2 regions of the Novosphingobium sp. CCH12-A3 genome follow, and region 2 is predicted to be linked to the other one. Evidence: predicted binding sites of a transcription regulator. Region 2 holds the regulator's gene; the other holds the start of a gene.
The links. Region 2 encodes LexA, which represses DNA repair genes until DNA is damaged. Its sites were predicted from a motif close to GTTCCNCNCTTGTTCT; they were not measured.
Positions count from the first base shown of each region.

Region 1: uvrA (excinuclease ABC subunit UvrA) is a predicted target of LexA. The motif match lies at 3,049-3,064, and genes of this name have one in related genera.

Region 1 is NZ_LSIA01000277.1:2,648-8,101, forward strand. Features, by position in the region: gene AX703_RS22155 (hypothetical protein) at 1-450, shown strand, start outside; gene AX703_RS22160 (transferrin-binding protein-like solute binding protein) at 744-2,447, shown strand; gene AX703_RS22165 (hypothetical protein) at 2,469-2,840, opposite strand; gene uvrA (excinuclease ABC subunit UvrA) at 3,075-5,454, shown strand, end outside.
Region 2 is NZ_LSIA01000160.1:825-6,278, reverse strand. Features, by position in the region: gene AX703_RS12375 (ComEC/Rec2 family competence protein) at 1-946, shown strand, start outside; gene AX703_RS12370 (energy transducer TonB) at 1,056-1,724, opposite strand; gene lexA (transcriptional repressor LexA) at 1,974-2,693, opposite strand; gene AX703_RS12360 (molybdopterin molybdotransferase MoeA) at 2,813-4,018, opposite strand; gene moaC (cyclic pyranopterin monophosphate synthase MoaC) at 4,015-4,488, opposite strand; gene AX703_RS12350 (NYN domain-containing protein) at 4,714-5,454, shown strand, end outside.

The DNA of each region.
Region 1 (5,454 bases), on a different contig from region 2:
TATCAGCCGGGTGCGGACCGATCTTACAGCCTTGTCGGAGGCGTGCCCACCCAGGCCACCGATGTGCCACGTAGCGGCAGCGCCACTTATGCGACCCAAGTCGTCGGGCTCGCCGCCAGAAGCGGGCAGGGCTACTACCTGATTGGTGAATCGACCGGCACATTCTCGGCCAATTTCGGCAGCAATTCGGTCAGCACCAGCCTGACGCTCGCGGGCAAGGCACCCAACAGCACCGTGGTCACCTCGTTTGGCAATTTCAACGGCACCGGCACGATCAGCAGTTCCGGCCCGGGCTTCACCGGCACGCTTTCGGGAAGCAACGCTTCGGGCGCCTTCAGTGGTGCATTCTTCGGCCCGCGCGGGATCGAGGCTGGCTACACCTTCTTCCTCAATGGCACCACTGACACCACGCTCAGCGTTCAGGGCGCTTTGTTCGGCAAGAAGAACTGAGCCCGTTCCTGCTTTCAACAAGGTGGGGGGCATCCGCAGGTTGGTGGAGCGGCCCGAATGGGACAGCGCCTTGCAGAAAAGGGCGAAAACCAACCTCTTTGCCCCCTCCGGAAAGCGGGAGGGGTTGGGGTGAGCCTTCCTCGCACGCGGTCCCACGACTAGAAGTCTCCAAAACGTGATTAAAATCACACAATTGATCCAAATAGATGTTCGCGATTAACATCGGTTCTGGCTAATTCTTCCTCCGAATTGGTGTCTGAATACAGGGATTCGGGCCAGCAACGGGGGCAACCGTGAACCGCAAGATTTTCGCCGCAACAGCCACGACAACGCTCGCCCTCCTGCTGGCCTCATGTGGCGGTGGTAGTGGCGGCGGTGTGAGCAGCACGCCAACGCCTGTTCCCACTCCGACGCCGACGCCCACTCCGACGCCGACCTCCAGCGCCAACGCGGATCTGATTGCACCGCTGGTAAGCGAGACGTTTGCGACAAGCGCTAGCACCGCAGCTGCGACGTTCGACAATTCCGGTGGAATCAGTGCTCAAAGCCAGGGCGTTCAGCAGCTGACATTCAAGTACGATGCTTCTGCCGGGACCTATACAGTGTCGACCGCCGGACGCAGCATGACGGCAGGCTCCGCCACGCGTTCCGGGCTTGCGACTTATCAGCAGACCAGTGGTTCAACCTCGCAGGCGCTCACGCTCACCGGTAACTCCAGCGGCACAGCGTCATACGATTACAAGTATGTCGGAGCGGGATTCTGGCAACGGCAGACCAGGTCGTCGTCCGGCGTTGTCGGGACTTTTGACGCATTTGTATACGGCGTGCCGACAGCATCTGTCCCCAGAACCGGCAAAGGCTATTACCGGTCGGAGGTCCTTGGCGCGCTGACTTCCTCGGGCGAACCTGCGCCGCTGAGTTTCAGAGGCACCGGCATCGTGACTGCGGAACTCGCGACCGGCGGAATAAGCGGTTCGGCAAACATTCAACTCTTCAACGCAGATGGAAGTCGGAAGTCCAACGGTGATCGTGACGGCGTGCTCAGTCTGACCGGACAGGTCGGTGCGTCGGATGCCCGGATCAGCGGGTCAGTCGCACTTGCAGCTTTTGGCACTTATCAAGGGGCGCTCGCGGGCGGCCTGTTTGGTCCGGAGGCTGCGGAGATCGGCCTGTCCTATTCGGGCGTGAACGAGAACGGCTTCGTCATGGCGGGAGCACTGGTCGGACGCAAGGACAGCTCGCTGAACCTTCCGACGTTAGCGGAACTAAGCCAAGCCACAAGCTTCATCGGTGGTTACGACCGCGGATTCTATCTCACAGTGATGCGATACGATCCGGTCGCCAAGACCTACACCATTCCCGGCTCTGTCACCTTCGATGCCGGAGAAGTGGTTCTCGGGCCGCAACAGCGCAGTACTCAGCAGACCGATGCGAACTTCGTGACCTACTCGCTTTCCCAGGGGGGCTACGACATCACCGGCAAGGTCTACAAGGTTGGAAGCGAAAACAGCGAAATAGCACTGTCCTACGCAACTTTCACGGAACTGACTTTTGTCCGTCCTGCCACAGGCGTGACTGAGCGACGGAATCTGCTGTGGGGAATAAGAACGGATTCGGCCGTCATGCCAAAGGCAGGCCAGGCCAGTTACAGTGGCATACTGCGCGGCTTTGGCAGCGACAGTGACAAGGCAAGCTATGCATTGAGCGGGACGTCAAAACTCTCCGTGAACTTTGCAAACTATCAGATTTCTGGCTCGATGAATCCGACGCTAAGAAACCTTGCCAACGGGCAATTCATCAATCTTGGGGAGCTCGGGATAGCTGCAACGGTAGACGGGACGTCCTTCGTTGGTGGTGTGGGCGGCGGAGATATCCGCGGCCTTTTCTTCGGCCCGCAAGCCGAAGAACTTGGGGCGATTTTCAATATCCGCCAATACGACGGACTGCGCCAGTATCTGCTTACGGTCGACGGCGTACTGCTTGCCAAGAAGAACTGACGCGTTTGACCATAGGACCCGTCAACGCGCGCAGTATTCGTAGCGCCCGGCCTGGCACGCCGCCACCGCGCGGCGCCATTCGGCCATGCGCTGCTCGTAATCGTCCTGGGCCTGGGCATAGCCGCGGTCGCCGTCGCGGCCTCCACGGCCACTGCGGGCGTTGTGCTGGCGCCACGCCGCCCAGTCTTTCGCATAGCGGGCATCGCGCTCGCGCACGCGGGCCAGTTCCTGCTGGTTGAGCTTGCGGATGATCGCCCGGTCGCGTTCGCGCGCAGCCTGCGTGCGCATCTGCGGGTCATGGGGATCGTCGGCCAGCGCCACGCCCGGCAGAGCCACAACCCCAAGCGCCAGCGCGCTGCACATCATCCGCACGTTCATTCCCGAGACCCTCATGTTATCGCTGCTTCATCCCGCGGCCGCGGCACCCGCGCAATCCACCTTGCGCCGAACCGTTGGCACCCGGTCGCAGCCACCGTCCCTTTCGTCGCGCCCGGGGAAGCGAAACCGTGCCCCCGAAAGCCCATATTGCACTGCACTGGTCCGCTCCCCACATGGCGCTTGCATCCGGGCCGGCACTTCCGTCCGAATCCCTTGCGAAACCCGAACAAATATGGAACACCGCCGCGCATGTCTCTCACTACCATTTCCGTCCGCGGCGCCCGTGAACACAACCTCAAGGGGATCGACGTCGATCTCCCCCGCGATAGCCTGATCGTCATCACCGGCCTCTCGGGCTCGGGCAAGTCGAGCCTCGCGTTCGACACGATCTATGCCGAGGGCCAGCGCCGCTACGTGGAATCGCTCAGCGCCTATGCGCGCCAGTTCCTCGAGATGATGCAGAAGCCCGATGTCGAGCATATCGACGGCCTCTCCCCCGCCATCTCCATCGAGCAGAAGACCACCAGCCGCAACCCGCGCTCGACCGTCGCCACCGTCACCGAGGTCTACGACTACATGCGCCTGCTCTGGGCGCGCATCGGCGTGCCCTACAGCCCCGCCACCGGCGAGCCGATCAGCGCGCAGACCGTCAGCCAGATGGTCGATCGCGTCATGGCCCTGCCCGAAGGCACCCGCGCCTACCTGCTCGCCCCGGTCGTGCGCGGCCGCAAGGGTGAATACCGCCGCGAGCTCGCCGAATGGCAGAAGGCCGGCTACACCCGCGTCCGCATCAACGGCGAGATCATGCCGATCGAGGACGCGCCTGCGCTCGACAAGAAGCTCAAGCACGACATCGAGGTGGTGGTTGACCGTATTGCCGTCCGCGACGGCATCCAGACCCGCCTGGCCGACAGCTTCGAACAGGCCCTCAAGCTGGCCGACGGCCTTGCCTACGTCGATCTCGCCGATGGCGTCGTCCCCGGCCGCGAGGAAGAATCGGACGCCAATGGCAAGAAGGGCGCCCAGAAGACGGGAATGAAGAAGACCGGCCTTGCCGCCAACCGCATCGTCTTCTCCGAAAAGTTCGCCTGCCCCGTCAGCGGCTTCACCATCGAGTCCATCGAACCGCGCCTGTTCTCGTTCAACGCCCCCCAGGGCGCATGCCCCGCCTGCGATGGCCTTGGCGAAAAGCTGCTGTTCGATCCCCAGCTCGTCGTGCCGAACGAGAACCTGTCGCTCAAGCAGGGCGCCGTCGTCCCCTGGGCCAAGAGCAACCCGCCGTCGCCCTATTACATGCAGGTCCTCGCCAGCCTCGCCGCGCATTTCGGCTTCAGCCTCGATACGCCATGGGACGCGCTGCCGGCCGAGGTCAAGATCGTCATCCTCTATGGCACCGCCGGCAAGGCGGTGCCGCTGACCTTCATCGACGGCAAGAAGAGCTACACCGTCAACAAGGCCTTCGAAGGCGTGATCGGCAACCTCAACCGCCGCATGCTGCAAACCGAAAGCGCCTGGATGCGCGAGGAGCTGGGCAAGTTCCAGACCGCGCAACCGTGCGAGACCTGCGAAGGCAAGCGCCTCAAGCCCGAGGCGCTGTCGGTCAAGGTCGCCGGGCGCGATATCTCCTCGGTCACCCGCCTTTCCGTCGCCGCCGCGGTCGAATGGTACGCCAATCTCGACAGCCAGCTCACCAGCCAGCAGAGCCAGATCGCCAGGGCCATCCTCAAGGAAATCAACGAGCGTCTCGGCTTCCTCAACAACGTCGGCCTCGATTACCTCAACCTCGATCGCACCTCGGGCACCCTCTCGGGCGGCGAGAGCCAGCGCATCCGCTTGGCGTCCCAGATCGGCTCGGGCCTCTCGGGCGTGCTCTACGTGCTCGACGAACCCTCCATCGGCCTCCACCAGCGCGACAATGACCGCCTGCTCGAAACCCTCAAGCGCCTGCGCGATCTCGGCAACACCGTGATCGTGGTCGAGCATGACGAGGACGCCATCCGCACCGCCGATCACGTCGTCGATCTTGGCCCCGGCGCGGGCGTCCACGGCGGCGAGATCGTCGCGCAGGGCACATTGGACGATATTCTCAACAACCCCAACAGCCTCACCGGCCAGTACCTCACAGGCGCGCGGAAGATCGAGGTCCCCAGGACCCGCCGCAAGGGCAACGGCCTGTTCATCGGCGTCGAGGGCGCGCGCGCCAACAACCTCCAGAACGTCAGCGCGAAGATCCCGCTGGGCACCTTCACCTGCGTCACCGGCGTCTCCGGCTCGGGCAAGTCGAGCTTCACCATCGACACGCTCCACGCCGTCGCCGCCCGCACGCTCAATGGCGCGCGCGTGATCGCCGGCGCGCACGATCGCGTCACCGGGCTTGAACACTGCGACAAGGTGATCGAGATCGACCAGTCGCCCATCGGCCGCACCCCGCGCTCGAACCCCGCCACCTACACCGGCGCCTTCACCCTGATCCGTGACTGGTTTGCCGGCCTCCCCGAAAGCGCCGCGCGCGGCTACAAGGCCGGCCGCTTCAGCTTCAACGTCAAGGGTGGCCGCTGCGAGAAGTGCCAGGGCGATGGCCTGATCAAGATCGAGATGCACTTCCTGCCCGACGTCTACGTCACCTGCG
Region 2 (5,454 bases):
TGAACTCGCACTGATGCCAATCGGCCTGTTCCATTTTCATCGCGCTGGCGTTTATGGCTCGCTGGCAAACGTCATTGCCATTCCGCTGACCACTTTCGTGACCATGCCGCTGATCGGCTTGGCCCTGGTGTTTGATCTCGCAGGCCTTGGCGCACCGGTTTGGTGGCTGGTTGGCAAGTCCCTCGATCTGCTGCTGGCGCTGGCACACCTCGTGGCATCACAACCCGGCTCAGTAACTGCAATGCCGCCCTTCGAAACATGGAGCTACGTGCTGTTCCTCGTCGGCATGTTGTGGCTGGCACTCTGGGTGGGCAAGGTGCGCCTTCTTGGCACCATACCCGCCGGTCTTGCCATCACCGCCATGGTCCTGACGCCGCGGCCTGATGTGCTCGTCACCGGTGATGGCCATCATGCCGGCATAGCCGGCGAAGGATCGGACCTGATCGTCCTGCGCATGGGAAGGGGCGATTACATGCGGGACAACTTGCTCGAACTTGCCGGAATGGAAGGCAGCCTTCGTCGCCTCGATGAATGGCCGGGTGCTCGCTGCAATGAAGACTTCTGCGTTGCAATCGTGCTCAGATGCGAACGGCGTTTTACGCTCCTGATGGCCCGCAGCCGAAACTACATTGACGACATGGCGCTTGTGGCGGCCTGCGAGCGGGCCGACATCGTCATCGCCGATCGACGCCTTCCGGCATCGTGCCGCCCGCGCATGCTGAAGGCAGACCGACCCTATCTCGCCAATACGGGAGGCATATCCATCGATCTTGCCTCTGGCCGGATTCGCACCGTAGCGGAAACGCAGGGCCAGCATGGTTGGTATCGCTGGCCGGAACCCCGCCCGACGCCCAGCCTGACGCAACTCAACGACGTCGGAGTTGGAGCGACGGATGCGCCTGATGCAACCGTGCCGGTAACGGCGCCAGTGGCCACCAAGCGATGAATGCGACCCAGGGCGGTCCATTCCCTTGTCCGGCGGGCGATGATCTCGAAGCAGCGCTCTCTTCCGCCAGGCTTGCCGGGCGAACCTGACGTTCGCCCGGACCAATTCATCAGGGAAGGACCCAGCGCACCGAACCGACATAGCTCCCCGCAGTCGGCATACCGTCGCTGCCAAGTGCAGGAGTGAACCGCGCCCGCGCGCTGACTTTCGTGCATGTCGCTGCATCAAGGTCAGGAGACCCGCTCGATCCGGTAATCTCGCATCCCGTGACGCGGCCATCCACGCCTATCGAGAGGCGAAAGCGGGTTAGCCCTTCTCTTTCTTCTCTGATTGCGGCCGAGGGATAGTCGCGGTCCGAGACCCATGAGCCCGGCGATCCCTTCGGCGATGCTGTGCGAACGGCAAAGCTCGGCGAGGGAGAGGCGCGGGGGTCGGGCAGGACGTTCGGGATAGGGTCGACTGGTGTGATCGGGGTGACGTCGATATCCCGGACTGTGCTTGAAGGATCCACCGGCGTAATCGCGATGTCGGGGCGGGGGGCCACCAGCGAGCGGCTGTCAGGCTGTGGGGAAGGTTTCACGTCCGGCGGCGGCACGACAGGCGTTACCTTCACCTCCTCGTCCTCCCACTGCTTGGCAGGAAGTCGGTCCGTCAGGATCGTGACCATGCTGTTGGCGAACCCTGAAGCGATCGCCCAGATCGCCACTCCATGAAGCAGCCCGACCGCGATGAAGGTCTGTGTCTGCCTGCGTCTCGTATTCTCGATTGCATAAGCCATTGGCAACACCTCTTCCGTTGCCGACGCCCCAAGTTCTGGCGGGCCGTCCCGGAATGGGGCGCCCCATGGCGGGGCATTCGGTAACAGTGGATACTATACTTCACACTGGATCACATCCAGAAGAATCTCAACCAAATCGATTGATATTTGCCATAACATGCTGATGCAAAAAAAGCCGCCGCGCATTTCCTGCGCAGCGGCCTTTGCCATCAGGCACGCCCAAGGCCGGGCGCTATGTTGCAACAAACGTCAGTGGTAACGCCGGAGCAAGCCTGCAAGCTTGCCCTGCACGGTCACCTCGTCGGGGCGATAGAACTGCGGATCATAGGCAGCATTGGCAGGATCCAGCCGAACCATGCCCTTTTCGTGATGGAGATACTTGAGCGTGGCCTCTTCCCCACGCACAAGTGCAACCACGATCTCGCCATCGCGCGCCATATCTGTCTTGCGGACAAGCGCGTAATCGCCATCGAAGATCCCGGCTTCAACCATCGAGTCACCGGACACTTCGAGTGCGTAATGCTCTCCTGCGCCCAGTAGCGCGGCAGGAACCGGCAGGGTCGCCGTCGTCTCAAGCGCTTCGATTGGCACACCGGCTGCAATCTTGCCGTGCAGCGGCAGCTCGATCACGTCGTTTGCCGCCACAGGCACGGGAGGCGCTTTTGGTGCAGGACGAAGCGCCGTGACGCTTCCGCCCGTTGCTCCACCATCTGCATTGGCAATCTGCCGAACGGCGCTCTGCTTGCCCACCGCGCTGTCTGGCTGGCGGAGGACTTCGAGTGCCCGTGCGCGGTTGGGGAGGCGGCGGATGAAGCCACGCTCTTCAAGCGCCGAGATCAGCCGGTGGACGCCCGACTTGGACTTCAGATCGAGCGCTTCCTTCATCTCCTCGAACGAGGGGGAGATGCCCGACTCTTCAAGCCGGACCTGAATGAAGGTGAGCAGTTCGTGCTGCTTGCGCGTCAACATCGGCGGCCACTCCGCAATGCGCGGCTTCGAGGCAAAGCCGCTGGTCTTTCATGGACCGGGAGTAAATGTTCCATCCCGGCGAACGAATGCGGAACGGATAAGCAACCTGTTGCGACTCGTCAAGCAATTCCGCCATTTTCGAGGAGGTAGATAGGAACATCCGTTCCGGCCGGTTTGGCCTCGGCCCCTGCTTCCCGCACGGCCAACGCGTTGGCCCTTGAAAGTGGAGAGAGCGCTCCGGAATCCTGGAGCGGGTCGAGCCTTACCGACGCTCCGTCCCATATCGCGCGCAGGAACTCCATTCGGCTCCCGCCCTGCGCCAGTGGCTCTGCAAGCCGGGCTGGGATGGCTTTTGGCAAAGGCGCACTCGCGCCGAGCATCGCTCTCAACAGGGGGAGCATGAACAGGTAGGCCGTGACGAAGGCCGAGGCGGGATTGCCGGGCAGGCCGAGAATGATCTGGGATCCACGCGTTGCCACCAGCAGCGGCTTGCCCGGCTTGATGCCGATGCGCCAGAAGTCGATCGAGGCGCCAACGGCCTCGAGCGCCGGGCGAACGAGATCGTGATCCCCGACTGACGCCCCGCCGCTTGTGACTATGATGTCCGAGCTGTTTGCCGCGTCCAGCGCGCGGACCAATTCTGCGAGTTCGTCCGCCACAGGACCGGCATGGCGGATATCGACCGGCAGGGAGGCGGCCATCGCACAGAGCATCGGCCCGTTGCTGGCGGGAAGCTGGTGCAGGTCGGGCAGGTGGCCGGGAGGAACCAGTTCGTCGCCGCTGTCGATGACGGCCAGGCTGACACGCCGGCGCACGGGGAGATGGCTGTGGCCACCGGCGATGGCGAGCGCGATTTGCGCAGGGCTAATGCGGCTACCCGCAGAGATCAGCGTTTCGCGAGAGCTGAAATCCATGCCTGCGGGTCGAACGTGGCGCGAAGCGGGCTGCGGTGGCTCGCCGGTCAAGCTCAGCTCGTTGCCGTTGCGCGCGCTGTCCTCCTGAAGCAGCACCATGTCCGCGCCTTTGGGCAGGATGGCGCCAGTGCTGATGCGGGTGGCTTCATCGGGGCCGACCTCGCCGCCGAAGGGGTGACCGGCCGCGCTTTCACCGATCACGCGCCACGGGCCCGGAAGATCGGCACTGCGCATGGCATAGCCGTCCATCGCCGAAAGGGCTGCAGCTGGCTGCGTGCGCCGGGCAAGGAGGTCCTCGGCGAGGTAATGGCCAAGGCATTCGGCAACCGAGCGATGCTCGACGGGCAGCGAAGGCGCGAGCGCGAGCAACCGGCTCTGCGCATCGGCAAGGGGTAGGGGCGGCGCTTTCATTCCGGAGCGCGCCAGGTTCCGGACTTGCCGCCCCGCTTCTCGATCAGACGGACACTTTCGATCACCATGCCTTTGTCGAGAGCCTTGGCCATGTCGTAGATCGTCAGCAGGGCGAGGCTCACCGCCGTCAACGCTTCCATCTCTACGCCCGTGCGACCGGTCAACGAAGCGGTGGCAGTGCATTCGATGCCGTCGGCGACGAAGGCGAAATCGACGTTGACCGCATCGAGCACCAGCGGATGGCAGAGCGGGATGAGGTCGCCTGTCCTTTTCGCCGCCATGATCCCGGCAATCCGCGCTGGGCCAAGCACATCGCCTTTCGGAGCATTGCCGGACCTGATCGCCTCGAGCGTGGCGTCAGACATGCGAATCATACCACGTGCAATCGCGACGCGGTGCGTCTCGGTCTTGCCGCCGACGTCGACCATGCGAGCGGTGCCGGTCGAATCGAGATGGGTGAGGTCGTTCATCGTTGTCCCTGGAATGCTGAATGGGGGTTTACGGGGTTTACACTGTCCAGAGAGAACTGCGGAACGGGAGTTGGAACGCAGTTTTGGCGCGGATTTCCGGGGCTTTCAAGGTGCTTCGCTGACAGTCGGCACCATGGCAAAAACCTGCCCTGTAGGAAAGCGTTTCCAATCCGAAGTGACTACATATTGGGATTTCGTTAGCCTTCTGCCGCAATAAGTACATTGATGAATACTGTGCAGAACAAGAAGCGTGTTGCCATCATGATTGATGGCGAGAACGTGCCCGCAAGCACGATGTCAAAGATTGAAGCGATCGCAACGTCGTTGGGGGACGTGCAGTTGCGCCGTGTCTATGGAAACTTTGCAAACGGGGCGAATGGCGAATGGATAGACCATTCCAAAGACCATCCGCTCGATGTGAGACAGGTTACACCTTCAAAGAACAAGAAGAACACCACCGACATCGCCTTGGCTGTCGAGACAGTCGAAATCGTCCTGCGCAAGGGGTTTGATTGCGTCTGCATTGCATCGAATGACCGTGACTTTCAGCCACTTGTCGAATTTCTGCGCAGGGAGGGCGCCGAAGTGCATGGTTTCGGCGGTGATGCCGCTGACCTGAAACTCCGAAACAGTTGCTCGAAATACCATATCGTTCTGAACACGAGGAAGGCTGCCGCAACATCCTCTGAGAAAGTCGAGAAACCAACGGCAGCTGCGACCAAAGCCAAGCCCCCGCAAGAGCCGTCCAAATCGGAAGCCGCCAACTGGGCCAAAGTCAGGGAAGCTTTGAACGAGTTGGCCAACCAGCGGGAATGGGTGGCATTGCCGGAGCTCGCTACCGTCCTGAGCAAGGCGAAGCTCCAACCCGCCTCGTTCGGATCAAGGAGCTGGCTGCAAGTGTTCAAGAAGGACGGCCGCTTCGCCGTTGAAAAGATTGCGGGTTCCACCCAATCGCAGGTGCGGTTG